DNA from 3 places in the Pseudomonas sp. S07E 245 genome. Region 1 is predicted to be linked to each of the others. Evidence: predicted binding sites of a transcription regulator. Region 1 holds the regulator's gene; each other region holds the start of a gene.
What was found. The regulator FliA, encoded in region 1, starts transcription of late flagellar genes. The targets are predictions, from matches to a motif close to CTAAAGTTTNNNNNNNNNNNGCCGNTAA.
Positions count from the first base shown of each region.

Region 2: K3F44_RS15530 (methyl-accepting chemotaxis protein) is a predicted target of FliA. The motif match lies at 7,898-7,925, and genes of this name have one in related genera.
Region 3: K3F44_RS06265 (methyl-accepting chemotaxis protein) is a predicted target of FliA. The motif match lies at 8,712-8,739, and genes of this name have one in related genera.

Region 1 is NZ_CP080625.1:592,913-603,433, reverse strand. It holds gene motD (flagellar motor protein MotD) at 1-145, opposite strand, end outside; gene K3F44_RS02815 (flagellar motor protein) at 149-889, opposite strand; gene K3F44_RS02810 (chemotaxis response regulator protein-glutamate methylesterase) at 889-2,013, opposite strand; gene K3F44_RS02805 (chemotaxis protein CheA) at 2,060-4,264, opposite strand; gene K3F44_RS02800 (protein phosphatase CheZ) at 4,277-5,065, opposite strand; gene K3F44_RS02795 (chemotaxis response regulator CheY) at 5,084-5,458, opposite strand; gene fliA (RNA polymerase sigma factor FliA) at 5,563-6,303, opposite strand; gene fleN (flagellar synthesis regulator FleN) at 6,300-7,133, opposite strand; gene flhF (flagellar biosynthesis protein FlhF) at 7,226-8,536, opposite strand; gene flhA (flagellar biosynthesis protein FlhA) at 8,548-10,521, opposite strand, start outside.
Region 2 is NZ_CP080625.1:3,367,190-3,377,710, reverse strand. It holds gene K3F44_RS15560 (bifunctional alpha/beta hydrolase/class I SAM-dependent methyltransferase) at 1-1,101, opposite strand, end outside; gene K3F44_RS15555 (CDP-alcohol phosphatidyltransferase family protein) at 1,147-1,752, opposite strand; gene K3F44_RS15550 (putative quinol monooxygenase) at 1,851-2,165, opposite strand; gene K3F44_RS15545 (NAD(P)H-dependent oxidoreductase) at 2,347-2,937, shown strand; gene K3F44_RS15540 (LysR family transcriptional regulator) at 3,025-3,921, shown strand; gene ggt (gamma-glutamyltransferase) at 4,162-5,829, shown strand; gene K3F44_RS15530 (methyl-accepting chemotaxis protein) at 5,894-7,678, opposite strand; gene K3F44_RS15525 (neutral zinc metallopeptidase) at 8,065-8,949, opposite strand; gene pcaH (protocatechuate 3,4-dioxygenase subunit beta) at 9,149-9,868, shown strand; gene pcaG (protocatechuate 3,4-dioxygenase subunit alpha) at 9,880-10,485, shown strand.
Region 3 is NZ_CP080625.1:1,391,630-1,402,150, reverse strand. It holds gene K3F44_RS06300 (aldehyde dehydrogenase family protein) at 1-140, opposite strand, end outside; gene K3F44_RS06295 (homoserine dehydrogenase) at 154-1,194, opposite strand; gene K3F44_RS06290 (Lrp/AsnC family transcriptional regulator) at 1,298-1,735, opposite strand; gene thrC (threonine synthase) at 1,732-3,120, opposite strand; gene K3F44_RS06280 (LysR substrate-binding domain-containing protein) at 3,153-4,043, opposite strand; gene K3F44_RS06275 (amino acid permease) at 4,093-5,532, opposite strand; gene K3F44_RS06270 (cystathionine gamma-synthase family protein) at 5,674-6,915, opposite strand; gene K3F44_RS06265 (methyl-accepting chemotaxis protein) at 7,046-8,668, opposite strand; gene K3F44_RS06260 (DUF2256 domain-containing protein) at 8,789-8,953, opposite strand; gene K3F44_RS06255 (cryptochrome/photolyase family protein) at 8,950-10,494, opposite strand; gene K3F44_RS06250 (DUF6482 family protein) at 10,488-10,521, opposite strand, start outside.

The sequences.
Region 1 (10,521 bases):
AGACGACCTTGTACTTGCCCTCGTTGATCGAAGAGATCGAATACATGACCACGAAAAAAGCAAACAGCAGCGTGATGAAGTCGGCGTACGACACCAGCCAGCGCTCGTGATTCTCGGGTTCTTCGGTATGGCGACGGCGACGCATGGCTTACTCCATGAAGCCTTGCAGCTTCAGCTCGATCGAGCGTGGGTTTTCGCCTTCGGCGATCGACAGCAGGCCTTCGAGGAGCATCTCGCGGTAGCGTGACTGACGCATGACGATGGCTTTGAGCTTGTTGGCGACCGGCAGCAGGATCAGGTTGGCACTGGCCACGCCATAGATGGTGGCGACAAACGCCACGGCGATGCCGTTGCCCAGTTGGGACGGGTCGGCCAGGTTGCCCATGACATGGATCAGGCCCATTACAGCACCGATGATGCCGATGGTCGGCGCATAGCCGCCCATGCTTTCGAACACTTTTGCCGCCTGGATATCGCGGCTTTCCTGGGTCAGGAAATCCACCTCGAGGATGCTCCGGATAGCCTCCGGCTCGGCGCCGTCGACCAGCAGTTGCAAGCCCTTGCGCGCATACGGATCAGGCTCGCCGTCAGCCACGCCTTCCAGGCCGAGCAGGCCCTCCTTGCGTGCGGTCAGGCTCCAATTGACTACCCGATCGATACCACCGGCCAGGTCGACCCGCGGCGGGAAGATGATCCAGCGAGCGATCTGCAGCGCACGCTTGAACGACGGCAGCGGTGCCTGCAGCATGGCCGCGCCGAGGGTGCCGCCGAGCACGATCAACGCAGCTGGCGCGTTGAGCAGCGCACCGACATGCCCGCCCTCGAGGAAGTTGCCGCCGACAATGGCGACGAAAGCGAGGATCAGGCCGATCAGGCTGAGTACGTCCATCAGACGCAGGCCTCGACCAGGTGCCTGCCGATATCGTCGAGACTGTACACCGCGTCGGCCAGGTTGGCCTTGACGATGGCCATGGGCATGCCATAGATCACGCAGCTGGCTTCGTCCTGCGCCCACACCGTGCTACCGCCCTGCTTGAGCAGGCGCGCACCTTCACGGCCATCCGCGCCCATGCCGGTAAGTACTACCGACAGGACCTTGTCACCGTAGGACTTGGCCGCCGAGCCGAAGGTGATATCCACACATGGCTTGTAGTTGAGGCGCTCGTCGCCCGGCAGGATTTTCACCATGCCGCGGCCATCGACCATCATCTGCTTGCCGCCAGGCGCCAGCAGCGCCAGACCTGGGCGCAGCATGTCGCCGTCTTCGGCTTCCTTGACGTTGATCCGGCAGAGCTTGTCGAGGCGTTCGGCAAAAGCCTTGGTGAACGCCGCGGGCATGTGCTGGATCAACACGATCGGTGCCGGGAAGCTGGCGGGCAGTTGCGTCAGGACACGCTGCAGCGCAACCGGGCCACCGGTCGAGGTGCCGATGGCAACCAGCTTGTAGGGCTTGCGCTTGGGCGCCGGCGAATGCGCCGCAGCAGGCGCTGCCGGGCTACGCACGGGAGCAGGCGTCGGAGTGCGCGCCGCAGGTGTGTGGCCAAGGCTGCTGGCCGGTGCAGGGCTGCTCGCGGCTGGCGCGGGCGCCGGTGCGGCATAGCTGCTCAGGCGGCGGTTGCTGCGCGAGATGGTATGTACCTTCTCGCAGAGCATCTGTTTGACCTTTTCTGGGTTCCGCGAAATGTCTTCGAAGTTTTTCGGCAGGTAGTCGACCGCCCCGGCATCCAGCGCGTCGAGGGTTACCCGGGCGCCTTCATGGGTCAGCGACGAGAACATCAACACCGGCGTCGGGCAGCGCTGCATGATGTGCCGCACCGCGGTGATGCCGTCCATCATGGGCATTTCATAGTCCATGGTGATGACATCGGGCTTGAGCGACAGCGCCTGGTCGATTGCTTCCTTGCCATTGGTCGCGGTACCCACAACCTGGATTGTCGGGTCGGACGAGAGAATTTCCGAAACGCGCCGGCGGAAGAAACCGGAATCATCCACCACCAGGACCTTGACTGCCATAAACACTCCATTAGATGGCGCAACCGCGAGGCTGCGCCACCGAAAATCAATAACGCTTGGCGGCGTAACGCTTGAGCATGCTCGGGACGTCGAGGATCAACGCAATCCGGCCATCGCCAGTGATCGTCGCGCCAGACATGCCCGGGGTGCCCTGCAGCATCTTGCCCAGCGGCTTGATCACCACCTCTTCCTGGCCGACCAGCTGGTCGACCACAAAGCCGATGCGCTGGGTGCCGACCGAGAGGATCACCACATGGCCCTCGTGCTGCTCTTCATGCACCTGGCCCTGGACCAGCCATCGCTTGAGGTAGAACAGCGGCAGCGCCTTGTCGCGGACGATGACCACTTCCTGGCCGTCGACGACATTGGTGCGCGACAGGTCGAGGTGGAAGATCTCGTTGACGTTGACCAGCGGGAAGGCAAACGCCTGGTTGGCCAGCATCACCATCAGGGTCGGCATGATCGCCAGGGTCAGCGGCACCTTGATGACGATCTTCGAACCCTGGCCCTTGGCCGAGTAGATGTTGATCGAGCCGTTGAGCTGGGAAATCTTGGTTTTCACCACGTCCATGCCGACGCCGCGGCCGGACACGTCGGAAATCTCGGTCTTGGTCGAGAAGCCCGGGGCAAAGATCAGGTTGTAGCAGTCCGATTCGCTCAGGCGCTCGGCGGCGTCCTTGTCCATCAGGCCTTTTTCCACGGCCTTGGCACGCAGCACGTTGGGGTCCATGCCTTTGCCGTCGTCCGAGATCGACAGCAGGATATGGTCACCTTCCTGTTCGGCCGACAGCACCACCTTGCCGGTGCGAGCCTTGCCTGAGGCGTCGCGCTCGTCGGGCATTTCGATGCCGTGGTCGACCGCGTTGCGCACCAAGTGGACCAACGGGTCGGCCAGAGCCTCGACGAGGTTCTTGTCGAGGTCGGTTTCTTCGCCGACCAGCTCCAGGTTGATTTCCTTCTTGAGCTGGCGGGCAAGGTCGCGAACCAGTCGCGGGAACCGCCCGAAGACTTTCTTGATCGGCTGCATGCGGGTCTTCATCACCGCAGTCTGCAGGTCGGCCGTGACCACATCGAGGTTGGACACAGCCTTGGACATGGCTTCGTCGCCGCTGTTCAGGCCCAGGCGCACCAGCCGGTTACGCACCAGCACCAGCTCGCCAACCATGTTCATGATCTCATCCAGCCGCGCGGTGTCGACGCGTACGGTCGTCTCGGCTTCGCTGGCGTGCTTTTCTGCGGGCGCTGCTGGCGCTGGCGCACGTGCCGGGGCCGCTGGCGCAGGCTTGGCAGCTGCTGCGGGTGCAGCAGGCTTGGGCGCAGCTTTCACCTCAGCCTTGGCTGCTGCCGGCGCAACGGCCACAGCAGCCGCTTCGGCAGCGTCGGTCGAGAACTTGCCTTTGCCGTGCAGCTCATCGAGCAGCGCTTCGAACTCGTGCTCGCTGATTTCGTCGCCGCTGGCAGCCGGCGCGGGGCTGGCTGCAGCCTCGGCAACCGCAGCAGTCGGCAGCGCATCGGCAGCGAAGGTGCCCTTGCCATGCAACTGGTCGAGCAATGCTTCGAATTCGTCGTCGGTAATCTCGTCACCGGCCGGCGCTGGCACGACAGCCTCGGGAGCGACCGTGGCCGCCTCGACCGAGAACTGGCCCTTGCCGTGCAGTTGATCGAGCAGAGATTCGAATTCGGCGTCGGTGATTTCATCCGACTCGGCGCTGGCTGCACCTGGCTGCGGCTGTTCAGCAGCCTCGGCCTCGGCCTTGACCGCATCGAGCGAGTCGAGCAGTTGTTCGAACTCGGTGTCGGTGATGTCTTCCTCGACCACCGCTGGCTCAGGCTCGACCACCGCGGCAGGCGCTGGCGTCGCACCCGGCTCGGCCAGACGCGACAGCGCTGCCAGCAACTCGCGGGAAGCCGGGGTCACCTCGGTGCGTTCGCGCACCTGGCCGAACATGCTGTTGACCGAATCCAGCGCTTCCAGAACCACGTCCATCAGCTCGGCGTCGACCCTGCGCTCACCTTTGCGCAGGATGTCGAAGACGTTCTCGGCAATGTGGCAGCACTCCACCAGCTCATTGAGCTGGAGGAAGCCGGCGCCCCCTTTTACAGTGTGAAAACCGCGGAAAATCGCATTGAGCAGGTCGGCATCATCCGGTCGGCTTTCCAGCTCGACCAATTGCTCGGACAACAACTCAAGAATTTCCCCGGCTTCTACCAGGAAATCCTGAAGGATTTCTTCATCGGCGCCGAAGCTCATTAAACGTGCTCCCTAAAAACCAAGGCTGGACAGCAGATCGTCGACATCGTCCTGACCGGACACAACGTCTTCACGCTTATCGGCATGAATCTGCGGACCTTCACCCCGAGTCGGATGTTTTTCTTGATCTTTTTCAGCACGCAACTGATCGTGGTCATGTTCGATACCGGCAAAGCGGTCGACTTGACTGGCCATCAGCACGAGCTTGAGCAGATTGCTTTCTACTTCGGTGACCAACGCGGTGACGCGTTTGATCACCTGGCCGGTCAGGTCCTGATAGTCCTGAGCCAGCAAGATGTCGTTGAGATGCCCGGACACCTTGCGGTTGCCCTCGGCACTGTGCGTCAGGAAACTGTCGACTCGTTTGACCAGATCGCGAAACTCCGGCGCGGCCACTTCACGGCGCATGAAGCGCTGCCAGTCAGTGCTCAGCGCCTGGGCCTCACCGGCCAGGTCGTTGAGTACCGGGGTGCTCGCTTCGACCAGGTCCATGGTGCGGTTGGCGGCACCCTCGGTCAGCTTGACCACGTAGGACAAACGCTCGGTGGCATCGGTGATCTGCGAGACTTCCTCGGCCTGCGGCATTGCCGGGTCGATCTGGAAACTGACGATCGCACTGTGCAGCTCGCGGGTCAGTTTGCCGACTTCCTGGTACAGGCCACGGTCGCGTGTCTGGTTGAGCTGATGAATCAGCTGCACCGCATCGCCAAACCGGCCGCGCTCAAGGCTCTCGACCAGTTCCTGAGCGTGCTTCTTCAGGGTGTTTTCAAACTCACCCAAAGAGTTGTTGTTAGAGTCCATGGCGCCCCCTGGCGTGATTTAGCTATTCACGCGTTCGAAGATCTTTTCGATCTTCTCTTTGAGCACCTGGGCGGTGAACGGCTTGACCACGTAACCATTGACGCCGGCCTGGGCCGCTTCGATGATCTGATCACGCTTGGCTTCGGCAGTTACCATCAGCACCGGCAGATGCTTGAGACGCTCATCGGCACGCACTTTGCGCAGCAGGTCGATGCCGGACATGCCGGGCATGTTCCAGTCGGTGACGAGGAAGTCAAAATGGCCGCTTTCGAGCATCGGCATGGCGGTCAGGCCATCGTCGGCTTCCTGGGTATTGGTGAAGCCCAGATCACGCAAGAGGTTCTTGATGATCCGCCGCATCGTCGAAAAGTCGTCAACGATGAGGATTTTCATGTCTTTGTTCAATTAGACCTCCAAGCAGTCTTAAACGCGCTCGGCCCCGAGCGCGCATTCAATCAATTCGGTACACCGTCAAAACGACTGCAGCGACCCCGGTTTCAACGCGCTCGCCATTCACCCAGCCGGCTGCGCAGACGTGCCGCGCATTGGCTGTGCAGCTGGCTGACACGCGACTCGCTGACCCCCAGCACCTCACCGATTTCTTTGAGGTTGAGCTCTTCGTCGTAGTACAGCGCCAGCACCAACCGCTCGCGTTCCGGCAGGTTGGCGATCGCATCGGTCAACGCCGTCTGGAAGCGTTCTTCTTCCAGATCACGCGACGGTTCGACCTGCGCACTGGCGCCATCCTCGTGCAGACCTTCATGTTCGCCGTCCTGCAACAGGTCGTCGAAACTGAACAGTCGGCTGCCCAGGGTATCGTTCAGAATCCCGTAATAATCATCGAGACCTAATTGGAGTTCGGCAGCAACCTCGTGATCTTTAGCGTCGCGACCGGTTCTTGCTTCAACAGCGCGCATCGCGTCGCTGACCATACGGGTATTGCGGTGCACCGAACGTGGCGCCCAGTCACCCTTGCGGACCTCGTCGAGCATGGCGCCACGGATGCGGATACCGGCGTAGGTTTCAAAGCTGGCGCCCTTGCTGGCATCGTATTTGTTGGACACTTCGAGCAGGCCGATCATGCCGGCCTGGATCAGATCCTCGACCTGCACGTTGGCCGGCAAGCGCGCCAGCAGGTGGTAAGCGATGCGCTTGACCAGCGGCGCGTAACGCTCGACCAACTCGTACTGGGCGTCCTTGGAAGCCTTGCTGTACATCTGAAAACCGCTTGCACTCATAGCACTGGTCCCGCACTGGTGGGCTGCACCAGGCGCTCGACGAAGAACTCCAGATGCCCACGAGGGTTGGCAGGCAGCGGCCAGCTATCGACCTTCTGCGCGATGGCCTTGAACGCCAGCGCACACTTGGAGCGAGGGAAGGCTTCGTAAACTGCACGCTGCTTCTGCACCGCCTTGCGCACGCATTCGTCGTACGGCACGGCGCCGACGTATTGTAGTGCGACGTCAAGGAAGCGGTCCGTGACCTTGGTCAACTTGGCGAACAGGTTGCGCCCTTCCTGCGGGCTCTGGGCCATGTTGGCAAGGACGCGGAAACGGTTCATCCCATAGTCGCGATTGAGCAGTTTGATCAGCGCGTAGGCGTCGGTGATCGAGGTCGGCTCGTCGCACACCACCAGCAGCACTTCCTGCGCGGCGCGGACGAAGCTCACCACCGAATCGCCGATACCGGCAGCGGTGTCGATGACCAGCACGTCGAGGTTGTCACCAATCTCGCTGAAGGCCTGGATCAGCCCGGCGTGTTGCGCCGGCTGCAGGTGGACCATGCTCTGGGTGCCCGAGGCGGCCGGCACGATGCGTACCCCGCCAGGCCCCTGCAGGAGCACGTCGCGCAACTCGCAGCGGCCTTCGATGACGTCGGCCAGGGTGTGCTTGGGCGTCAGCCCCAGCAGCACGTCGACGTTGGCCAGACCCAGATCGGCGTCCAGCAACATGACCCGGCGGCCGAGTTCGGCCAACGCCAGGGACAGGTTGACTGAAACGTTGGTCTTGCCGACGCCACCTTTGCCACCGGTCACGGCGATAACCTGTACGGGATGCATGCTACCCATATTTGTTCTTTACCTTGTCGCGCTTGAACCGAGGCCACATGGAGGGCTGTGATTAAAGCCCTTGCTGTAGGTACTTTGCATTGTGTTCATCTTCAACCCACGCGTTTGCCGGAGTTGTGGTACAGATCAGCGAACATATCGGCCATGGCCTCTTCGCTGGGGTCTTCCTGCATTTGCACGCTGACGGCGCGGCTGACCAGTTGGTGCTTGCGCGGCAGGTGCAGGTCGTCAGGAATACGCGGGCCGTCGGTAAGATAGGCCACGGGCAGTTCATGACTGATCGCCAGGCTCAGTACTTCACCGAGACAAGCGGTTTCATCAAGCTTGGTCAGGATGCAGCCAGCCAGGCCACAGCGCTTGTAGCTGTGATAGGCGGCGGTCAGCACCTGTTTCTGGCTGGTGGTTGCCAGGACCAGATAATTCTTCGAAGCGATACCGCGCCCGGCGAGCGTCTCCAGCTGCATGCGCAGGGCCGGATCACTGGCCTGCAGGCCGGCGGTATCGATCAGCACCACACGCTTGCGCAGCAGCGGCTCCAGGGCCTGGGCGAGGGACTCGCCCGGGTCGACGTAGGTCACCGACACGTTGAGGATGCGGCCCAGGGTCTTGAGTTGCTCCTGAGCGCCGATACGGAAGCTGTCCATGCTCACCAGCGCCAGGTTCTGCGCGCCGTACTTGAGCACATAACGCGCTGCCAGCTTGGCCAGGGTGGTGGTCTTGCCCATGCCGGCCGGGCCAACCATGGCAATTACCCCGCCCTCCTCGATCGGTTCGATCTCGGGTACATCGATCATTCGCGCCAGGTGCGCGAGGATCATCCGCCAGGCTTGCCGCGGCTCATCGATTTCGCCGGTCAGGTCGAGCAGTTCACGGGCCAAGGCACCGGTCAGGCCAACACGCTGCAGGCGCCGCCAGAGGTTGGCCTGCAGCGGTTTGCTGCCCTGCAACTGGCTCCAGGCAAGCGAGCCGAGCTGTACTTCGAGCAGTTCACGCAGGCCGGACAGCTCCGAGCGCATGGCATCGAACAGGCGCGGATCAACCGGCGCCACTGCCGGCGCAGCCGGGGCGGCGGGCTGCTCGACGTGCGGCTCGACCAAGGGCTCGGAAGCGGTCAGCGAGAGGCCGGCAAACAACTGACGGTTGCCGTCATCGGCATCGCTGCGGCTGCTCAGTTCGGCCTGGGCGGTAGCGATGCGCGACTGGGTCTTGCGCAGCTCGTCTTCAAGCTCGGGGTTGGGCACCCGCGGCGCCAGCGCCGACAGCTTGTAGTCCAGTGCAGCGGTCAGCTCAACGCCGCCGGCGATGCGCCGGTTACCGATGATAGCGGCATCGGAGCCAAGCTCATCGCGGACCAGCTTCATGGCCTGACGCATATCTGCGGCGAAAAAACGCTTAACTTGCATACTCCACTACCTCAGCCGTTCGGGCCCACGGTGGCAACGATGGTGACTTGCTTGTTGTCAGGTATTTCCTGATACGCCAAAACATGCAAATTCGGTACAGCCAGGCGGCCGAAGCGCGACAGCATCGCCCGGATCGGCCCGGCTACCAGAAGGATAGCTGGCTGACCTTGCATCTCCTGACGCTGGGCCGCTTCGATAAGCGAACGCTGTAGCTTTTCGGCCATGCTCGGTTCAAGAAGAACACCATCTTCCTGACCTTGCCCGGCCCTTTGCAGACTATTGAGCAAAATCTGTTCCAACCTTGGCTCCAAGGTGATAACAGGCAGCTCGGACTCAACGCCGACAATGCTTTGCACGATGGCGCGACACAATCCGACGCGCACTGCGGCGACCAGCGCGGCATTATCTTGACTCTTGCCAGCGTTGTTGGCGATAGCTTCGGCAATGCTGCGGATATCGCGCACCGGCACTTGCTCGGAGAGCAGAGCCTGCAGGACCTTGAGCAGCCCCGACAAGGAAATGACACCCGGCACCAGCTCTTCGGCAAGCTTCGGCGAGGCCTTGGCCAGTACTTGCAACAGTTGTTGGACTTCCTCGTGACCGATCAGTTCGTGGCAGTGCTTCTGCAGAATCTGGTTCAAGTGGGTCGCCACTACGGTGCTGGCATCGACCACGGTGTAGCCCAGCGACTGCGCCTGCGCACGCTGGCCGATGTCGATCCAAACCGCCTCCAGGCCGAACGCCGGGTCACGCGCGGCGATACCATTGAGGGTACCGAACACCTGACCTGGGTTGATTGCAAGCTCGCGATCCGGGTAGATCTCGGCTTCCGCGAGGATTACCCCCATCAGGGTCAGACGATAGGCACTGGGCTGCAGGTCGAGGTTGTCGCGAATGTGCACGGTCGGCATGAGGAAGCCCAGATCCTGCGAGAGCTTCTTGCGCACGCCCTTGATCCGCGCCAGCAACTGGCCGCCCTGGTTGCGGTCGACCAGCGGGATAAGCCGATAGCCTACTTCCAGGCCGATCATGTCAATCGGAGTGACGTCGTCCCAGCCCAGCTCCTTGGTGTCCATTGCGCGCTGCGGGGATGGCAGCAGATCCTGCTGGCGCTGCACTTCTTCCAGCGCCTTGACCGCCTTGACCTGCTGTTTGCGCCAGACCAGATAGGCGCCACCGGCGGCCATTACACCGAGGCTGAGGAAGGCCACATGCGGCATCCCCGGGACCAGGCCCATGACGATCATGATGCCGGCCGACACGCCCAAGGCTTTTGGCGAGTCGAACATCTGCCGGTTGATCAGCTTGCCCATGTCCTCGGAGCCCGAGGCGCGCGTCACCATGATTGCGGCGGCGGTGGACAACAGCAAGGATGGCAACTGCGCCACCAAACCGTCACCAATGGTCAGCAACGCGTAGACCTTACCGGCCTCCCCGCCCGACATGCCGTGCGAGAGGATACCGATCAGCACGCCGCCGATGAGGTTGATGAACAGGATCAGCAGGCCGGCAATGGCGTCGCCGCGAACGAACTTGCTGGCACCGTCCATAGAGCCGTAGAACTCGGCTTCCTGGGCGACTTCGGCGCGGCGCGCCTTGGCCTGGGCCTGATCGATCAGGCCGGCGTTGAGGTCGGCGTCGATCGCCATCTGTTTGCCGGGCATGGCATCGAGGGTGAAGCGCGCGCTGACTTCAGAGATACGCCCGGCGCCCTTGGTCACCACCACGAAGTTGATGATCATGAGGATGGCGAACACCACGGCACCGACCACGTAGTTGCCGCCGATCACCACCTCACCAAAGGCCTGGATGACCTTGCCCGCCGAGCCATGGCCCTCGTGGCCGTGCAGCAGCACCACCCGCGTCGAGGCGACGTTGAGCGCTAGGCGCAACAGCGTCGCTACCAGCAGAATGGTCGGGAAGGCGGCGAAGTCCAGCGGCCGCAGGGCATATACGCAGACCAGCAGCACCACCAGCGACAGGGC
Region 2 (10,521 bases), 2.6 Mb from region 1:
GCCCAGCTTGCCCTTGCCAGTGGCCTGGTTGCGATAGACATAGTCAAGGGTGCTGCCGGAGTCGAAGCCGGTATCGAAGCCCAGCTTGACCCCGTCTGCCATGCCTTTGCCCAGGCGCAGGCCGGCGCGGGTGGCGCGCCAGTACAGATCCCGTGGCGAGTTGCGCGGCAGCTTTGCTGCGAGGCTTTCGGCTTCGGCGCAGCTGGCGCCGGACTGGTCGGCATCGAGCAGCGAAGGTGCCGCCAGCGGGGCATCGAAGCAGTGCTCGACGAAGCGCTTGATGCGCGGCAGTACATGGCCGCGGTCACGCTCGCCAAGGGTGTCGTGGAAGAACCCAGGCAGCAGGTGCAGCTCTTTGCGGGCACTGCCCAGGCGCTCGAAGAACTGCTCCTGCGGCGCCCGCTCGACCACCAGGTCGGCGCCCGAAACCAGCAATTGGGTCGGCAGTTGGATCGCCTGAGCGTCCGCCACTACCCGGTCTGCGGCTTCATACAGGCCGAGCAGCATGGTCACCGAGATGGGCCGGCTGATCAGCGGGTCGGCCACATACGAAGCCACCCGCTCCGGGTCGTGGGTGAGCAGCCGTGGCTTGACGTAGCTGTTGACGAAGAAGTTGCCGCGCGCGGCCTTCATCAGCTTCAGGCCAGGGCGGGCAAACGGCACGTAGAGTTTTACCTTGAACGCCGGCGAGGCCAGCACCAGGCAGCGTACCTTGGGCGCGTAGTCATGCGCCCAGGTGGCAATCAGCACGGCACCGACGCTCTGCGCCAGCACCACGGTGTTGTCTTCGGCGATGCCGTGGCGAGTTTGAATGTGCTCGATGAAGGTCTGCACATCGCGCACGCTGGTGGCAAAGCTCGGGCTGTCGCCGCGCGCCCCTGGCGACTGGCCGTGGCCACGTGCGTCCCAGGCAAAGAAGTCATAGCCGGGCATGTCCAGTTCGTCTGCCAGGTGCGCCAGGCGCCCGCCGTGCTCATGGCCGCGGTGGAACATCACCACCGCCCGACGCGGCTGATGCTCGCTGCGGATGGCCGGCCAGTAGCGATAGTGCAGCTCGACGCCGTCATGGGTAGAGAAGTGCAGCGATTGCGCCTGGCGCATGGCAAAGGTCCTTTTGGCTGGCGGCGGTGCGGTCAGTGGCGACGATCAGTTGGCGTGGGTCAGGCCCTGACGTACCCGGTTGTAGAGGGTATAGAGCGAGAGCAGCAGAATCACCAGCAGCAGGCCGTTGATCCAGGTTGGATCGAGCAGGCCAAAGGCGACACCGGTACCGAGCAGGCCAAAGGCAAACGCGCGATCGCTCTTGCCCATCGGCCCGTCGTAGCGCCGCGCTGCACCGGCCAGCGGGCCCATCACCCCCGCGTATTCGCTGATCAGTGCGCTCAACACCAGCAGCACCACCAGCACGGGCGATACCCCGACCAGCAGGGCAAACGGCAGGTACAGCGCAGCGTCGGCGATCACGTCGCTCAGTTCATTGAGGTAGGCACCAAGCCTGGACTGCTGGCCAAACTCGCGGGCGAGCATGCCGTCCACCGCGTTGAGCGCCATGCGCAGCAGCATCCAGATCGGCAGCAGGATGAACAGCCCGTGGATGTCGGCAAAGCAGGCCAGCAGCAGGCCCAGCAGCAGCGAGACTATCCCAGCGGCAACCGTGACCTGATTGGCCGTCACCCCGCGGTCGTACAGGCGCTGCACGGTGGGCCGCAGCAGCGCCTGGAAGCGGGGTTTGAGCTGATAAATGGACGGCACGGGGAGATCCTTGTCGGGTGCGCAATGAAAGCCAATCGGTGGATTGTGAGAAGCCCGGCGGCTGGCGGCAAGCGACATTTGTCAGCTATTTGAACGGCTCAACGTTTACCCGAGGCGGCGCTGAGCATGTCGATGCGTTGCACCTCGAAATCGCGCTCCAGATAGTCCATGCGCTGCGCGGCAAACTGCTGCATATGGGCCAGCGCGCAGTGCGCATCGAACGCCGCCTGATCGGCCCACACCTCATAGAAGATGAACAGGCTCGGGTCCTGCTGATCGCGCAACATGTGGTATTCGACGCAGCCCGGCTCCTGGCGGCTTGGTTCGACGTAGGCGCGGAACAGTTGCTCGAATGCTTCGGCCTTTTCCGGGCGGGTCTTGGCTTTGAGAATAAAGGCGTGTTGAGCGTTCATGACTACACCTTGCAAATAAGTGGAGAAGCGATTTTAAAGCAACAGTCTGGTGATGATTCGTGATTACAAGGCAAAACTGATTTGCCCAAGGCTGGCTGTTTCCGCCACGGGCGAGCCTCTAACCTGCAGCCATCTGAAGTGCATCGGTCTGCGGATCGACACAGAACCTTAGAGGCTCGATATGAAAAAGATTCTTCTGCTCAATGGCGGCAAACAGTTCGCCCACTCCGACGGCCGCTTGAACGAAACCCTGCACGATGCCGCGCTGGCCTACCTGGACCGGGCCGGTTTCGATGTCAAACAAACCTTCATCGACGGCGGCTACGACATCAAGGAAGAAGTGCAGAAATACCTTTGGGCCGACGTGATCATCTATCAGATGCCCGGCTGGTGGATGGGTGCCCCGTACACCGTCAAACAGTACTTGGATGAAGTGTTCACCGAAGGCCACGGCAGCCTCTACGCCAGCGACGGCCGGACCCGCTCCGACGCTTCGCAGAAGTATGGCAGTGGCGGCCTGATCCAGGGCAAGCAGTACATGATTTCGGCCACCTGGAACGCGCCGCAACAGGCCTTCGACGACCCCAACGACTTCTTTGAAGGCAAGGGCGTGGATGCGGTGTACTTCCCGTTCCACAAGGCCAACCAGTTCCTCGGCATGAGCGGCCTGCCAACCTTCCTCGCCGTCGATGTGATGAAGCGCCCGGATGTGGCCGCTACCGTGGCAGCCTACGAGGCGCATCTGGCCAAGGTGTTCGGCCAGGCCCGGTAAGCGATGCGCGGCGTGACCGACGCGGCAGTTGCTTGCCCGGCAATAAACGGCCGACAATCCAGGCCTCATCCTGGCCCAGGCACTGCCGTGAAAACCCGCTCAGAAGAACTCCAGGTATTCGTCAGCGTGATCGACTGCGGCTCGATTTCCGCCGCTGCCGAGCAACTCGGGCAAACCCCGTCTGCGGTCAGCCGCACCCTGGCGCGGCTGGAAGGCAAGCTTGGCACCACGCTGATCAACCGCACCACGCGGCGCATGGACCTGACCGAAGAAGGGCGGTTCTTTGTACTGCACGCGCGGACCATCCTCGAACAGATGAGCGAGCTCGAAGAGCGCCTGTCGCTGCACCGGCAGACGCCGTCGGGGCGCCTGCGCATCAACGCTGCAGCACCATTCATGCTGCACGCGATCGTGCCCTGGATCGCTGAGTTTCGCGCGCTGTACCCGGCCATCGAGCTGGAGCTGAACACCGATGACCTGATCATCGATCTGCTCCAGCAAAGCACCGACGTCGCCATCCGCATCGGCGAGCTGGCCGACTCCAGCCTGCATGCGCGCTCGCTGGGCTGCAGCCCGATCCAGATTCTGGCCAGCCCCGAATACCTGCAACGCCACGGCGTGCCGCGCCAGGTCAGTGACTTGAGCGAGCACTGCCTGCTCGGCTTCAGCTCGCTGGACAGCCTCAACCAATGGCCGCTGCGCCACGCCGACGGCGACAGTTGGCGAATCCGCCCGCAGTTGACCGCATCCAGTGGCGAGACCTTGCGCCAGCTGGCGCTGGCCGGGCAGGGTATCGTCTGCCTGTCGCATTTCATGACCCACGAAGATATCCGCGCCGGGCGCCTGCACGTGCTGTTGAGCGAGGCCAACAATGGGTACCGGCAGCCGATTCATGCGGTTTACTACCGCAACACCCAGCTGGCGCTGCGGATTCAGTGCTTCCTTGATTTCATCCAGGCCAAGCTGGCGGCGTATGCCTGCTGAGCGCGTGGTACTGGTCCGGGATTGCCGGGGGTGCTGCGCACCCCTTTCGCGACACAAGGCCGCTCCTACGCCGACCGCGTCCACTCAGGCTGACGCGGCCCCAGCAATCTCGATTCTAAGAACCGTTCTAAAAACGACACGAATGACGCAATGCCGTCGTCCTGTGTCTGGTGCATTTGCTTAGTCAAAACGCTTCAGTGTTAATAAGTGATCAACAAAAACAACACTAAGGAAGTGCTCATGCGTCTCGTCATGTTCCAGTCCATGGCCCTCGGGGCCGCGATCCTGAGCTGTTCGTCGGCCTTCGCGGTGACTCTTGAAGGCGGCGCAGTGGCCGCGCCCGATCAATATGGCGCACAGGTCGCGGCCGATATCCTGAAAAAGGGCGGCAACGCCGTCGATGCCGCCGTGGCCACTGCCTTCACCCTGGCAGTCACCTATCCAGAAGCCGGCAACATCGGCGGCGGTGGCTTCATGACCCTGTACGTGGACGGCAAAGCGTACTTCCTCGACTACCGCGAAGTGGCGCCCAAGGCGGCCACCCGCAATATGTACCTGGACGAAAAAGGCGAGGTCATCGAGAACCTCAGCCTGGTCGGCGTGCGCGCCGCTGGCGTACCGGGCACAGTAATGGGCTTGTGGGAGGCGCATCAAAAGTTCGGCAAGTTGCCCTGGAGCGAGCTGCTGACTCCGGCCATCGGTTACGCCAACAACGGCTTCAAGATCGCCCAGAAGCAGTACCAGTATCGCGACGATGCCCAAGGCCTGTTCAAGACCGCGACCAACTTCAACGATTATTTCGGCAGCATGAAAGTCGGCGAGCTGTTCAAGCAGCCGGAGCTGGCGCAGACCCTCGAACGCATCGCCGACAAAGGCGTCAGCGAGTTCTATCAAGGCAAGACCGCCGATCTGCTGGTTGCGCAGATGAAGGCCGATAACGGCCTGATCAGCAAAGACGACCTGAAGGACTACAAAGCCCTCTGGCGCGAGCCGATGGCCATCGACTGGCGCGGCAACGTGGTCTACACCGCGCCACCGCCAAGCTCAGGCGGCGTAGCGCTGGCGCAGTTGCTCGGGATCAAGGAAAACCGCGCGGCAGACTTCAAGGGCGTCGAGCAGAACTCGGCGCGCTACATCCACCTGCTGGCCGAGATTGAAAAGCGCGTGTTCGCCGACCGCGCCGACTATCTTGGCGACCCGGCCTTCACCGAGGTACCGGTGGACAAGCTGGTAGCCAAGGACTACCTGAAAAAACGCGCCGAGCAGGTCAACCCAACCGCCATTTCCGCAACCGACAAGGTCCGCCCGGGGCTGGAGCCGCATCAAACCACGCACTTCTCGATCGTCGACAAACAGGGCAACGCGGTCAGCAACACCTACACCCTCAACCTCGACTACGGCAGTGGTGTGGTGGTCAAGGGCGCAGGCTTCCTGCTCAACGACGAGATGGATGACTTCAGCAGCAAGCCCGGTACCGCCAATGCCTTTGGCGTGGTCGGCGGCGATGCCAACGCGATTGCTCCGGGCAAACGCATGCTGTCGTCGATGAGCCCAAGCCTGGTGACCCGCGACGGCAAGGTCAGCCTGGTCATCGGTACGCCGGGCGGCTCGCGCATCTTCACCTCGATCTTCCAGGTGATGAACAACCTCTACGACTACGACATGCCGCTGGCCAAGGCCGTTGCAGCGCAGCGCGTGCATCACCAGCTGCTGCCCAAGGACACTATCTACTTCGACAGCTATGCACCGTTGACCGGCAAGGTCGCCGACGAGCTGAAAAAGATGGGCTATGTGCTTGAGGATCAGGGCTGGGAGATGGGCGATATCCAGGCCATTCGCGTCACCGATGGCAAGCTTGAAACCGCCTCCGACCCGCGCGGTCGTGGTGTTGGCATGATCGTCAAGTAACGCCAGTGCTGCTCAGCCCGGCCAGCATTGCGCTGGCCGGGCTGAGCAGTTCACAAGGCAGCGGTCACACGCGGAACTTGCTTACCAGCGTCTGCAGATGACTGCCAAGGCGTGCCAGCTCGACGCTCGACGCGGCGGTTTCATCACTGGCTGCGGCTGTCTGTTCCGACACATCGCGTACATTGAGAATGCTCCGGCTGATCTCCTCGGCAACCGCGCTCTGTTGCTCGGCGGCTGCGGCGATCTGCTGGTTCATCGACTGGATGTTGGACACAGTGCGGGTGATGTTCTCCAGCGAACCACCGGCCTTGCGCGCCAGCTCGACGCTGCTTTCAGTCAGGTTGCGACTGCCCAGCATGGCGTTGGCCACTTGCTGGGTGCCGTTCTGCAGGCTGGCGATCAGCTCTTCGATCTCTTCGGTGGACTTCTGCGTACGCTGCGCCAAGCCGCGCACTTCGTCGGCGACCACGGCAAAACCACGCCCGGCTTCACCGGCGCGGGCGGCTTCGATGGCCGCGTTCAATGCCAGCAGGTTGGTCTGCTCGGCAACCGACTTGATAACGTCCATGACACTGCCGATCTTCTGGCTTTCCTGCTGCAGCAGGTTCATCGCCTCAGTCGAGCGCTGGACTTCGTCGGCCAGGCGTTCGATCTGGTTGATCGCCTCGCCCACCACCCGGTCACCGGCACGCGCTTCATCATCGGCACCCGTTGCCGCGCGCGAAGCCTGTTCAGCGTTGCGGGCGACTTCCTGCACGGTCGCAGCCATCTCGTGCATGGCAGTGGCAACCTGGTCAGTCTCGACTTTCTGGCTGTTGGCACCGGCGCTGGTCTGCTCGGTCACGGCCGACAGCTCTTCGGCGGCGCTGGCAATCTGCGTTACGCCATCACGAATACCACCGATCAACTCGCGCAGGGTGCCGCCCATGCGGCTGATGCTTTGTTGCAGCACGCCCAACTCGTCACGGCGGGTGACCCTCAGCTCACTGGACAGGTCGCCTCCGGCAATACGCTCGACGGCGTCCATGGTTTCGCGCAGCGGGCGGGTGATCTGGCGGGTGATGATGATCGCGGCGCATACCCCGACCAACAATGCCAGCAGGGTCGAGATGATCTGCAGATGGCGCGCCTGGTCGCTTTCGATGTCGCGGCGCTCGAGCTGGATCTTGTACAGGGCGTCGCTGCGCTTGACGATGTCGGCACCTTGCACGGTCATCTCGGCGCGGGCCACGGCGATGGCGGCGGTGGCGTCGCGGAAGTCACGCACGGCCGAGCGGTAAGCCTGCACGCTCTGGTCGAACTGTTGCAGGCGGGTGCTTTCGTTGGGTAGCTGGCGCTTGAGGTTGTCGATCTCGACCAGGGCCGCGTCGAGCTGGCGCAGGGCGGCCTGTTCATTGGCTGCGCTGTTGTCAGCGATGTAGCCGCGTACATCGACGCGCACTTGCAGCAACTGCTGACGCGTCTTGCTGATGGCCTGATACTGGGCCAGGCGTACGCTGTCGACTTCCGGCTGGGCCAACACGTCGCGGCTGATCGCATCAAGGATCTGATCGGACTTGGCGGCAGTCTGGTTCATGTTCTCGCGGTTGGCGAGGGTGGTCTTGTAGCCCGCGCGCATCTTGCTCAGCGACAGTTTGTAGTCGCTGATGATCGCGCCCAGCTCGTTGAGCAGCTTGACGTTTTCAGGGCTCTTGAACGAGGCCACCAAGCGCTGCTGCTGGGCACTGAAGGTGTCCAGTTTGGTCTGGGTGTTGGCCGCAGCGGCGTCATCGCCGTTGGCGATCATGTACTGCAGACGTGCTACGCGCAGGTCGGTGAGGTCTTTGTTGAGCTGGCTGATGTCGCTCATCCAGTTACTGCGGTCGATCAAGCTGCCCAGGCTGTTCCAGCCGGTCAGGGCCAGCAGGCCGGTCAAAAGCAGGACCAGGCCAAAGCCCAGGCCCAGTTTGAGGTTGACGCTGATGTTGGCAAACCAACTGTTCATGCACGCACTCCATAAAGATCATTCGCTCAGTTGTTGTCAATCGCTGGCGTTATTCTTCCCGGGGCCCGCTGATTCGTGCATGAGTTATCGGCCACAATCGGGCTAGCTGAAACGCTTTTTCAGCAGATTTGTAACTGTCTGAAAATCCGAGGGTTTTACTGCGGCATTGGCGTTAAAAAGCGGCGCATTCAACGACACCTCCTGAGCGCAAAGTGCTCAAGAGGCGTTGTTGCATGCAGATTGGCGGGGAATTACAGCGTGCGTGCGTTGAAGGTATCGCAGCGGTTGACGTCACCGTCGCTGAAGCCGGTCTTGAACCAGCGTACGCGCTGCGCCGACGTGCCGTGTGTGAACGAATCCGGCACCACGCGACCTTGGCCTTGCTGTTGCAAGCGGTCATCACCGATGGCGTTGGCGGCGTTAAGTGCCTCTTCGATGTCACCCGGTTCCAGCCAGTTCAGGCGTTTCTGCGCCTGATAAGCCCAGACCCCGGCAAAACAGTCGGCCTGCAATTCCTGACGCACCAGCAGGCCGTTGTCACCTTCCATCTTCTGCCCGCGCTGGCGAGCGGCCTGGACCTGATTGGAGACGCCGAGCAGCGTCTGCACATGATGGCCGATCTCGTGCGCGATGACGTAGGCCTGGGCGAAGTCGCCGGCGGCGGCAAAGCGCGTTTCCATTTCGCGGAAGAAGGTCATGTCCAGGTACACCCGCTGGTCAGCCGGGCAGTAGAATGGCCCGACCGCCGAGGAGGCGAAGCCGCAGGCCGAATTGACCTGGCCGCTGAACAGCACCAGCTTGGGGTCACGGTATTGCTTGCCGGCCTGGGCGAACAGCGCCTTCCAGGTGTCTTCGGTGTCACCCAGGATCGAGGCAACGAACGCTGCCTGATCATCATTGGCCGGCGGCGCCTTGCCTTCGACGTTGGCCGGCGCGCTTTGCTGCATCTGCCCGGTCAGTTGGCCGAGAATCTGCAGCGGGTCCTGGCCGGTCATCCAGCCGATGCCGACGATCAGCAGGATGGCGCCCAGGCCCAGCCCCTTGCCGCCGCCAAAGCGCATGCCGCCGCCACCGCCGCCGCCTGCACCGCGAGCATCGACCACATTGTCGCTACGCCGACCTTTTCGCCATTCCATCGAGCTTCTCCAAACCGCGAGGTTGAGGGTATAGATTAGTTCAGTGCTGCTGCCTTGTGCAGGCACGCTGCAAGGCATAACCAAACAGTTATGGCTAAGACCGCTGATTTCAATATTCATCCCATCCAGGCTATCGGAAACTGCAAGTCCGCCCGCCACGCACGGGCGCTCGCACAACTCCAATAAGAGGAACACCGGTATGCCTGCCGAGGACACCAGCCGCTTCGTGATCCGTGATCGCAACTGGCACCCGAAAGCGCTGACCCCAGATTACAAGACGTCGATTGCCCGCTCGCCGCGCCAGGCGCTGGTCAGCATCCCGCAGTCGATCAGTGAAACCACCGGCCCGGACTTCACTCACCTGGGCCTTGGCCAGCACGACAACGACCTGCTGCTCAACTTCGACAACGGTGGCCTGCCGATCGGCGAGCGCATCATCGTCGCCGGCCGAGTTATCGACCAGTACGGCAAACCAGTGCCAAACACCTTGGTGGAAATGTGGCAGGCCAACGCCGGCGGCCGTTACCGCCACAAGAACGACCGTTACCTGGCGCCGCTGGACCCCAACTTCGGCGGTGTCGGCCGGGCCCTGACCGACCGTGATGGCTATTACAGCTTCCGCACCATCAAGCCCGGCCCGTACCCATGGCGCAACGGCCCGAATGACTGGCGCCCGGCGCACATTCACTTCTCGATCAGCGGCCCGTCGATCTCGACCAAGTTGATTACCCAACTGTACTTCGAAGGTGACCCGCTGATCCCGCTGTGCCCGATCGTCAAGTCGATCGCCAACCCGCAAGCGGTGCAGCAACTGATTGCCAAGCTCGACATGAGCAACGCCAATCCGATGGATTGCCTGGCGTACCGTTTTGACATCGTTCTGCGCGGTCAGCGCCAGACCCACTTCGAAAACCGCTGAGGAGCCGCGACATGCCAATTGAATTGCTGCCGGAAACCCCGTCGCAGACTGCCGGCCCTTACGTGCACATCGGCCTGGCCCTGCAAGCAGCGGGCAACCCGGTTCGGCCGACCGAAATCTGGAACACCCTGGCGCGCCCTGAAGCCGCCGGTGAGCACATCCTGCTGATCGGTCAGGTCTACGATGGCAATGGCCATCTGGTGCGTGATTCGTTCCTGGAAGTGTGGCAGGCCGATGCCGACGGCCAGTACCAGGATCAGTACAACCTGGAAAACCCGTTCAACAGCTTTGGCCGTACCGCCACCACCTTCGACTCCGGTGACTGGACGCTGCACACGGTCAAACCGGGTGTGGTCAAGAATGCCGCCGGCGTGCCAATGGCGCCGCACATCAACATCAGCCTGTTTGCCCGCGGCATCAATATCCAACTGCACACGCGGCTGTACTTTGATGACGAAGCCGAGGCCAACGCCAAGTGCCCGGTGCTCAACCTGATCGAGCAGCCGCAACGGCGCGAGACGCTGATTGCCAAACGCTGCGAAGTCGACGGCAAGACTGCCTATCGCTTCGACATGCGGATTCAGGGCGAAGGCGAGACGGTGTTCTTCGACTTCTGATACAAGCCTGAAACCAGCCTACGTCAGCGAGGCCCC
Region 3 (10,521 bases), 800 kb from region 1:
CGGGCACGCTCGAGGATGGCCGGCACCGCACTGGCATCCAGGCACGGCACGCTGCCGATCAAGCGGCCGTCATAAGGGCTGAACACATCGATCTGCTGCGCTTCGACCAGTTGCACATTGACCTTGCTGGCTACGCTCATGGCTGCTCTCCGCTTACTGCTGCTGGCTGGTGTGGATGGCGACGATGTCCGAGAGCAAGGCAAAGGCGGTTTCGATCTTGCCTGCACCCGGGCCGGACACCGTGACTGCACCGACCAGCTCAGTGGTGAACGAGACCGCATTGGTTGCCCCGCTGATACCGGCCAGTGGGTGGCTGAGCGGCAACAAACGTGCAGCGACGCTGGCTTGCACCGAGCCATCGGCCTGGCACTGGGCCGCACCGATCAGCTTCCAGCACTGGCCATTGCGGCTGGCGGTGGCGATGTCTTCAGCGCTGATGTTGCTGATACCCGAGCAGGCCACGTCGCTGATCTGCAGCTTGGCGTTGAGCAGTTCGTTGGCAAGGATCACCACTTTCAAGCGTACGTCATAGCCATCGACGTCGGCGCTTGGGTCAGCTTCGGCGTAGCCCAACTGCTGCGCCTGGGCGACCGCCGCAGCAAAGCTCAGGCCTTCCTGCATGCGGGTCAGAACATAGTTGGAGGTGCCGTTGAGGATGCCTTCGAAACCTTGCACTTCAGCTCCGGCCAGCGCCTGCCTGGCCAGGCGAATCACCGGCGTACCGCTCATGACCGAGCCTTCGTACTCGAAAGCGACGTTGTTGCGCCGCGCCAGCGCCTTGAGCTCACTGCCGTGCAGGGCAATCGGGCCTTTGTTGGTGGTGACCACATGAATGCCGCTTTCCAGGGCCCAGCGGCAGAAGGTGGTGGCGGGTTCGCCGTCGACAGGATTGGTGAAGGTCGCCTCCGCGATGATGTCAGCGCCGGATTGCTTGATCACTGTCTCGGTGAAAGCTTCGGCGGTGCCACCGTGCAGCTTGGCAAAGGCGCCTTTCTCGGCTGGCAGGGCCACCAGCTGGGCGGCATCGAGACCGTCGCGGTTGACGATCGAGCCGAGGAAGATATCGCTGACGCCAACGATCTTAAGGCTGAAACCCAAACTTGCCTGCCAGCAGGCATTACGTTCGGCAACCAGTTGCGCCAGGCCACGGTTGACCCCACCAAAACCCACCAATGCAATTTTATATTCAGTCATGTCTGCGTTGCTCTCAGGCGTTGTTTGATGGAGTCAGCCTAAGTGTTCACCGCAGTCAGTTGAATTGGTCAGAATGCTGCATTTGTTGGTCGTTTTGCTCGCCTCAGTGCTCGGCCGAGAGCACGAACGAGGTCACTGTGTTTTCCACCCCGGACATGCCGGCGATCTCTTTCCAGACCATGTGCACACGCTCGGGCGAGGCGGCATTGACCCGCAGCATCAGGTCGAACTCACCGCTGAGCACTTCGCATTGGACCACCTCGGGAATGCCGCGCAAGCCGGCCAGCACATCGGCGCCGCGCATGCGGTCATAGCGGTAGACAAAGATCACCGCGCTGATCAATGACGAGGCCCGCCGCGAGTCGCCGAGGCGGATGGTATAGCCCTGGATCGCGCCATCGCGCTCCAGCCGCTCGATCCGCTGGCGCACCGCGTTACGCGACAGATTGACCTTGGCGCCCAGCTCGGCGTGGCCGATACGCGCATTGGCGGTCAGCTCGGCCAGGATATGTTCGTCCAGTGGATCAAGAATGCGCTTCATGGCCGCGCCTGCGTTGCTTGGCGCAGCGCCTGGATCAAGCTGGCCAGATCGCCCGTTTGCAGGCCTGTGCGCACCTCGTCCGGTTCGGCCAGGGCGGCAACCGGGCCAGGCCACACCCCAAGCTCCGCCAGCAGGCCAGCCGATTTGCTCGGCGCGATTTGCCCGAGGGTGACCATCGGCGCGCCCAGGCTGCGTCGCTGAATCCGCCCAGACAACGCGCCCACGGCAGTATGTGGATCAACCGCCGCGCCGGTCTCGGCAAACAAGCGTAGGACTTCTTCGCGAATCTGCAGCTCCTCAACCGCATGTGAGTCGAACAGCACCCGCGCCCGTAACCATTGCTGATTGCCGATGCTCAGCTCACCGCACGCCTCGAAGTGCTCCATCAACGCCCTCACCGCATGGCCATCATGGTCGTACAGCTCCCAGATAAACCGCTCGAGGTTTGAGTACAGCGAGAAGTCCATCGCCGGCGACGAGGTGCGGCTGCTTTGCCGGGTCGAGTAGCGGTTGCGCTGGATGAAGTGATGCAGGGCGTCGTTGCTGTTGGTCGAAACGATCACCTGGTTGATCGGCAAGCCCATCTTCTGCGCGACGTAGCCTGCGTAAATTTCGGCAAAGCTCGCCGCGGGTACGCTGAAGGCCACCGGCCGCGTGCCGCCGCCAAGCTGCAGCGCGGCGTGAAAGTAATAGACGATCTGCGCCAGCACCCCGACCCAGTTGGTCGAGTTGAAGCAGATCGGCGTCACCTCAGGCAACGGCCACTGGCGCAGCAGGCGCGACACCAGGGTCTGACAGTCGTCAAAACTGCCCGCTACCGGAATCAGCGCGACCTGTTGCGGGTTTGCCTGGTGCAAGGCCGCCAACTGCGCCGGCGGCACACCCTGCTCGGGGTACAACACGGCCAGTTGAGCGTTGGCGCAGCCAGCAAAGGCCTCGATCGCGGCCAGCCCGGTCTCGCCGTTGGTGGCACCGATCACCAGCGCCCTGCCCTGTTGTTGCGGCAGAAAGTGCGCAACCAGGCGCGCCTGCAACTGCGCAGCAAAGTCCTTGGACGACTGCGTCGGGCCATGGAACAGCTCCAGAATCCATTCGTTATGGCCGATCTGCCTTAACGGCGTGATCGCCCGATGATCGAAGTCGCGGTAGCTGTCACTGAGCAGCGCGCGCAACGCAGCTTCGTCCATTGCTCCGCCCACGTAGGGCGAGACCACCCGCCAGACCAGCTCGTCGAACGGCAGCCACGACCAGCTGCCGATCTGCTCCGGGGTGTATTGCGGCACAGCCTGGGGCACGAACAAGCCGCCATCGTCGGCAAGCCCGGAGAGCACTACCCGGCGAAAATCGGCCAGCCCAGCTGCGCCGCGGGTGCTTACGTAATGCATGGTGACTCCTGATAAGAGCTACGCGATAAGGTCTACAAATGGCGATGGGCCTGTGCCACCAGCCAGGTGGAAAATGCGGCGGCCTCGGCGCTCAGGGTTTCGCCCTGGGCGCGGACCAGATAGAACGATTCGCTGGCTTCGATACGCTGGCTGAACGGCGCGACCAGCGCGCCAGACGCGAGCAGATCCTCGGCGATGGATGAGCGCGCCAAGGCCACGCCCTGGCCCAGCTCGGCCATGCGCAAGGTGGAAACCATGGTGTCGAACTGCAAACCGCGCGAGTAATCCACGGCATCGGCACCGACTCGCTTGAGCCAATAACCCCAGCCCTCTTCATAACCCAGCACATGCAGCAGCGCATGCCGGGCCAGGTCGCGCGGGTGTTGCAGGGGAGCGGCGGCGAGCAGCGCCGGCGAACAGACCGGTTGCAGCACATCCCAGGTCAAGCGCTGCGACACCAGCCCCGGCCAACTGCCGGCACCCCAGCGGATCTCCAGGTCATCTTCACCGTCAGGCTCTTTCACCCACAGGTTGCTGATGAACCGGATGTCGATCAGCGGGTGCTCTCGGCAGAAATCCGCCAGCCGCGGTGCCAGCCAGTACTGCAGAAAACTCAAGCTGCCACGCACCTTCACCGGGCGGCGCTGGTTGTGGCCGAAGATCTCGTTGGTGCCCACCGCCAGCCGGCTGATGGCGTCCTGCACCACCGGCAGGTAGGACTGGCCTTCTTCGGTCAGGCCCAGCCCGCGTGGCAGGCGCTTGAACAACGCGACCCCAAGGTGGCTCTCCAGCTGGCGGATCTGCTGGCTGACCGCGCCTTGGGTCAGGCACAGCTCCTCGGCCGCGTGGGTGAAGTTGAGGTAACGCGCCGACACTTCGAACGCCCGCAGCCAATTCAGCGGCGGTAGGGTTTTTTGATTCATCGGCGCAACCTCTTCGGCAATTGACTGCGTGCACTATCGCTTGTGCGGCTCAGGCGGCGCTAGCCGGACGCTGCACGCCAGCCTCGGCGCGCAGGCGTTGCGCACGTTTGTTGCGGGTCACCCAGTAGACGAAGTAGCACCAGGCTATGAACGGCAGACCGAAGTACAGCGCTACCCGTTGCGCCGGGTCAAAGGCGATGCCGATACAGGCCAGCAGGCAGCAAGCGATCGCGCCCAGGGGCACCCAAGGATAGCCACGCACGCGAAAGTGCAGATCTTCGACCCGGCCGCCGTTGGCTACGTAATGGCGGCGGAAGGCAATCTGGCTGGCGGCAATGCTCATCCACACCACCACCACGGCCAGCCCCGAAATCGACACCAGTGCCAGGTACACGGTATCCGGCGCCAACACACTGCTGAGCAACGAGGCCACGGCGCCGGCCATGCTCAGGATGATCGCGTTGACCGGCGTGCCGCGGCGCGACAGGCGTGCATAGCACTTGGGCATATGGCCCTGATCGCTGAGGGTCCAGAGCATCCGCGAGGCGGCATACAGGCCGGAGTTGGCCGCCGACAGCAGCGCGGTGAGAATCACGAAGTTCATGATATCGGCCGAGTACGGAATGCCGATCAGCTCGAACACCAGCACGAACGGGCTTTCGACCAGGCCGGCCTGTTCGCGCGGCAGCAAGGTGGCGAGCACGAAGATGGTGCCGACGAAGAACAGCGCCAAGCGCACGATGGTGGTGCGGATCGCCTTGGGCACACTGGTCTGCGGGTCGGCCGCCTCTCCTGCGGCAATGCCGATCAGCTCGGTCCCGGAGAACGCGAACGACACCGCCAGCAAGGTCATGGCGATCGGCAGGAAGCCGGTCGGGAACAACCCTTCACGGGTAAAGTTGCTCAGCCCCGCGCCCTGCGCATGCTGCACATCGAACAGCCCGCAGATCGCGCCACCGCCGATGGCGATGAACACCACCACGGTCAGGACCTTGATCAGCGACAGCCAGAATTCGGTTTCGGCAAACAGCCGCACCGACACCACATTGCTGATGAACACCGCCAGCGCAAACAGCGCGCTCCAGATCCACACCGGCGTTTCCGGGAACCAGCGCACCATCAGGATGCCGGCTGCGGTGAACTCCGAGCCGATGGCCACCGCCCAGGTCAGCCAGTACAGCCAGGCCACGGTGTAGCCAGTGCCGGGGCCCAGGTAGCGGGTGGCGTAGCTGCTGAACGAGCCGGTTTCCGGCATCTGCACGGCAAGCTCGCCCAGGCAGACCATGACCAGATAGACCATTACCGCGCCAATCATGTAGGCAATCACTGCGCCCAGCGGGCCGGCCTGGTTGACGGTGTAGCCGGAAGTGAGGAACAGGCCGGTGCCGATCACACCGCCTAACGCCAGCATGACGATGTGGCGGGTTTGCATGTCTTTGTTGAACGCAGGGCCGCTGCCGGCCTGTGCGTCATTGTGCTCAGAGTGCATGGTTTTATTCTCATGAAAGTGATGGCGAACACGTCCCGCCGCGATGACGCCACGGTGAGTTCGGCAGCCAGCAGTTGTTGTTATTGTCGGTTTTCATGAAGCGACCTGGCGACGTTTTTATCGCCAGGCCTTGAGCTCACGCTAGGCGTGCACTGCAGTGCACTGAGGTTGCGTACGCTGTCGCTCGCGCAACACGGCGCAGGCATCACGCAGGTCCGCGAGCAGGTCGGCGGTGTCTTCGATACCGACCGAGATGCGCACCAGGCCTTCGGAAATGCCCAGTGCCTGACGCTCTTCCAGGGTGTTTTCAACATGGCTGGTGGTGCGCGCCGGGCCATAGATGGTTTCGACCGCACCCAGGTTGCCGGCACGGTGGGCGTATTTGAGCAGCGGCAGCAACTGCGCTACATCGCGCATGCCACCTTTGAGCACGAAGCTGACGATCGCGCCAAAGCCACGCATCTGCGCGCGGGCAATGGCATGCCCAGGGTGCTGGGCCAGGCCCGGGTAGTTGACTGCTTCGACCAAAGGCTCGGTGCACAGGTACTCCGCCAGCGCCTGGGCACTCGCTTGCTGCTGACGCAGGCGCAGGGCCAGCGTCTTGATCCCGCGGATGATCAGGTAGGCCGAGAACGGGTCCAGCGCAGCACCGTTGATTTCGCGGTAGTGGCGCACCTTGCTCATCAGTGCTTCAGCGCCGCAGGCAATACCGCCCAGCACATCGCCGTGGCCGGAGAGGAACTTGGTCGCGCTGTGCACCACCACGTCAACGCCAAGCGCCAGCGGGTTCTGGTTCAACGGCGTGGCGAAGGTATTGTCCGCCACCACCAGCGCCCCTACCCGCTTGGCCGCTGCGACCAGGCGGCGGATGTCCAGCACCTTCAGGGTCGGGTTGGTGGGGGTTTCCAGGTACACCACGTTGCAGCCACGGGCGATCTCTCGCTCGATGGCCTCGGTGTCGTAGGTGTCGCACAGAGTTACCTCAACGCCCATTCGCGGCAGGAACTCTTCGAAGATCTTGTTGGTACCGCCATAGCTGTCGCGGGTCGACACCACCCGTTGGCCACAGGCCAGCAGGCTGTGCAGCACGCCACTGATGGCGGCCATGCCAGAGCTGAAGGCGACTGCGGACTCGGCGGCCTCCAGCGCGCACAGCTTGTCTTCAAGCACGGCAACGGTGGGGTTGCTCATGCGGCTGTAGATAAACCCAGGTTGATTGCCCAGCGCCACGTCATACCAGGTATCGATATCGTCGTAGCCATAGGCGGCGCTGGCCACAATCGGGGTCTGGGTAGCGTTGTAAGGGTGGCTGACCTGCTCGCCGCCCCACACTACGCGGGTGCCGGCGCCGACCTTGGCGTCGAGGGTTTTCTTGTTGTTCATAGCCAGTCTCGCATCAAGGGAGCACGTCGGTGCTCCGTTTGGGTATGCGAGGACTATAGGGAAGGCCAGCAGCGCTGAAAAACGATGTAATGCTGGCCTGAGGGCGGTTTATTTTAATGGCTAGGGTGTTTCACAGCTGAAAGCGTTTCATCATCCCGTTCAAACCAATCGACAGGTTGGCCAGTTCCTGGCTGGCTGTGCTGATCTGGTCGGCGCCTTCCGAGGTCTGCAGGGCCAGATCGCGGATGTTCAGCAGGTTGCGATCAACCTCGCGCGCGACTTGCGCCTGCTCTTCGGTGGCGCTGGCCACTACCAGGTTGCGCTCGTGGATGCTCGAGGCGCCGCTGGTGATCTCATCCAGCGCCTCGCCGGCCAACTCCGCCACCTCGAGGGTATGCGCAACCTGCTGACTGTTGCTGAGCATCGAAGCGACTACCCGCGCGGTGCCGGTGCGGATGGCATTGACCATTTCCTCGATCTCCAGCGTCGAGCTTTGGGTACGCGCCGCGAGCGCTCTAACTTCATCGGCCACGACCGCAAAGCCTCGGCCAGCCTCACCGGCCCGTGCGGCTTCGATGGCCGCATTGAGCGCCAGCAGGTTGGTTTGCCCGGCAATCGCACCGATCACATCCAGCACCTTGCCCACCTCCTGCGACTGCACCGACAACGCCTCGATCTGCGCCGAGGCCTCCTGCACGTCATGGCGCATCTTGCCAATCGAGCGAATGGCTTCGGCTACCCGCTCGCGCCCGCGCTGGGCCGCTTCTTCGGACTCGCGTGAAATGCTCGAGGTGCTGACGGTGTTGCGCGCCACCTCTTCCACCGCCACGCTCATCTCGGTAACTGCCGTAGCGGCTTGCTGGATCTCGTCGGTTTGCCGGCTGAGGTCAGTGGAGGTCTGCCGAGTGATCGCCGACATCTGTTCACTGGCTGCTGCCAGTTGCTGGGACGAGTCACCGATCAAGCGCAGCGCATCCTTGAGGCTGGCCTGCATGGCCGCCAGTGCACGCATCAACTGGCTGGCTTCATCGTTGCCGCTAGCCACCACCGCCTGCGACAGGTCACCGGCGGCGATGTCCTGGGCCACGGCAATCGCCGCACGTAGCGGGCTGACAATGCTGCGGGTGAGCAGCCAGGCCAGGCTGATTGTCAGGAGCAGCACCAGGCCGACCACGCTCGCAGTCAGCCACAAGGCGCGCTGATAGTCCTCGCGGGCCTCTGCGGTATGTGCGGCGGCCGCCTCGCTGCTGAGCTTGACCAGGCTGTCATACAGCTCTCCGGTGCGGGTGGAGATATCCTGCATGGTGCCGCTGAGCATGCCCTGCATCGGCTCCAGCCGATTCTGATCGGACAAGCCCTTGTACTGGTCGAGCAGTACCCGATATTGGCTGATCAATTGCTGCATCTCGGCAAACACCGGCTTGGCCTGCGCCGGCATCACCGCGCTGTAGCCCTGCAGGCCCTTGTCCAGCAGGCCTTTGAGCTCCTCCAGGCGCGCCAGGGTGGGCGCCAGTTGTGCAGGCTGACGGGCGATGGCCATGCGCATGGTGATGATACGCAGCCCCAGCATGTGGCTGCGCACTTCGCCAAGGTAGCGCGTGCCGACGTTGGTCACCTGTTCGGTGTACACCACCGCTTCGCGCATGGTGGAGATCTTGTTGATGGAAAACACGCCGAGGATCACCACCAGTGCGGCGATCAGGCTGAAACTCAAGTAAGAGCGAGTGGCAATATTCAAGTGGCGCAAGGACATGGCTAGACTTCCGAATGCGAAGGGTGAGCTGCACTACCCATTACGTTCGGCGCCTTTTGGCCAAAATTGAGCGCTCAAAAGCGGATCATGCTCGATAATCGAACAGTTCCAGCGTGGCGCTCAGCAATCCGCCTGAGTGTCCTCGCCCGGGGCGCTGCGCCGCGCTCGGCGGCAGCGCTCAGAGCAATATTTCACTTCATCCCAGCACCGCTCCCAGCGCTTGCGCCAGCTGAACGGCAAGCCGCAGACCGGGCAGTCCTTTTGCGGCAGATGGGCTTTTTTCAAAGCGTTTCTCCTGCGTCGAGCCTGGCCAGCAGCGTCTCACCACGCTGCCACAGCGCTTCTCGGCGTTGCGGGTCCATCCCGGCCAGGCCGCGATAGACCTGCGCCAGCCGCGGGTTGAGCGCCAGTTGCTGTTCATGGCGCATGAGGAAGTGCCAATACAGCGCGTTGAACGGACAAGCCTGCTCGCCCAGCGACTGCTCGACCTGATAAACGCAGTTGCCACAGTAGTCGGACATCCGCTGGATATAGCGGCCGCTGGCGCAATAGGGTTTGGAGCCCAGGTAGCCGCCGTCGGCATGCATGACCATGCCCAGCGTGTTGGGCAACTCGACCCACTCGAAGGCATCCAGATATACCGCCAGGTACCACTCGCAGATCTGCGCCGGGGCGATGCCGGCGAGTAAGGCAAAGTTGCCGGTGATCATCAGCCGTTGAATATGGTGTGCGTAGCCCAGCTCGAGGGTCTGCCCGATCGCCTGAGCCATGCAGCGCATGCCGGTGTTACCGGTCCAATAGAACTCGGGCAGCGGACGCTGGTTGCCAAAGGCATTGAGCTCGGCGTACTCCGGCATGCGCAGCCAATAGATGCCATGCACGTACTCGCGCCAGCCGATCAGTTGGCGGATGTAGCCTTCGGCCGCGTTCAGCGGCACGCGGCCCTGGCGGTATGCGGTTTCGACATCGCTGCACAGCTGGCGCAAATCCAGCAGGCCGATGTTCAGCGCCGCGCTGATGCGTGAATGGAACAGAAACGGCTCACCTTCAGCCATGGCGTCCTGATAATCACCGAAGGCGGCCAGGCCGAAGTCGAGAAAGTGCTGCCAGAGACCCTGCGCCTGGGCATGATCGACAGGGTAGTCGAAGCCGTCGACCTTGCCGTAGTGGCTGGCAAAGCGCTCGCGCACCAGCGCCACCACCGCTTGGGTGATCGCGTCCTGGCTGAACCGCGCCGGGAACGCCCCGCGCAGAGTGCGTGGCAGGCTCTTGCGGTTGTCGCGGTCAAAGTTCCAGGCGCCGCCCAGCGGGCTGCCATCGTCTTCGAGCAGCAGCCGGCAGCGCTTGCGCATCGACCGATAGAATTGCTCCATCCGCAGCTGCTCGCGGCCTGCCGCCCAGCGGGCGAAGGCCTGGCGCGAGCAGAGAAAGCGCCGGTCAGGGTGCCACACCTGAGCTACCGGGCAACTGCGTAACGCTTGCTCAAGGCGCCACTCGCCGCATTCGGTGAAGTGCACTTCGCTTGCACCAAGCTCGGCCTGCCAGCGTTGGACTTCGCCGGGCAGGCTATGGGTATTGCTGGAAGCATCGAGTTCAACATAAATCACTTGCCAACCATGCTCACGTAAAGCTTTAGCAAAGTGTCGCATCGCGCTGAAAATCATGATTATTTTTTGCGGATGATGCGGCACGTAGCTCGCCTCGTTCTGCACTTCGGCCAGCAGCAGGATGTCACGCTGCGGGTCCAGTGCCTGGATCGAACTCAGGTCGAATGACAGCTGGTCACCGAGTATCAGGCCCAGTCGCGGAGTACTTGCGGCTACCACGTCTGCTCCAGTGACAATGGCAGGCGC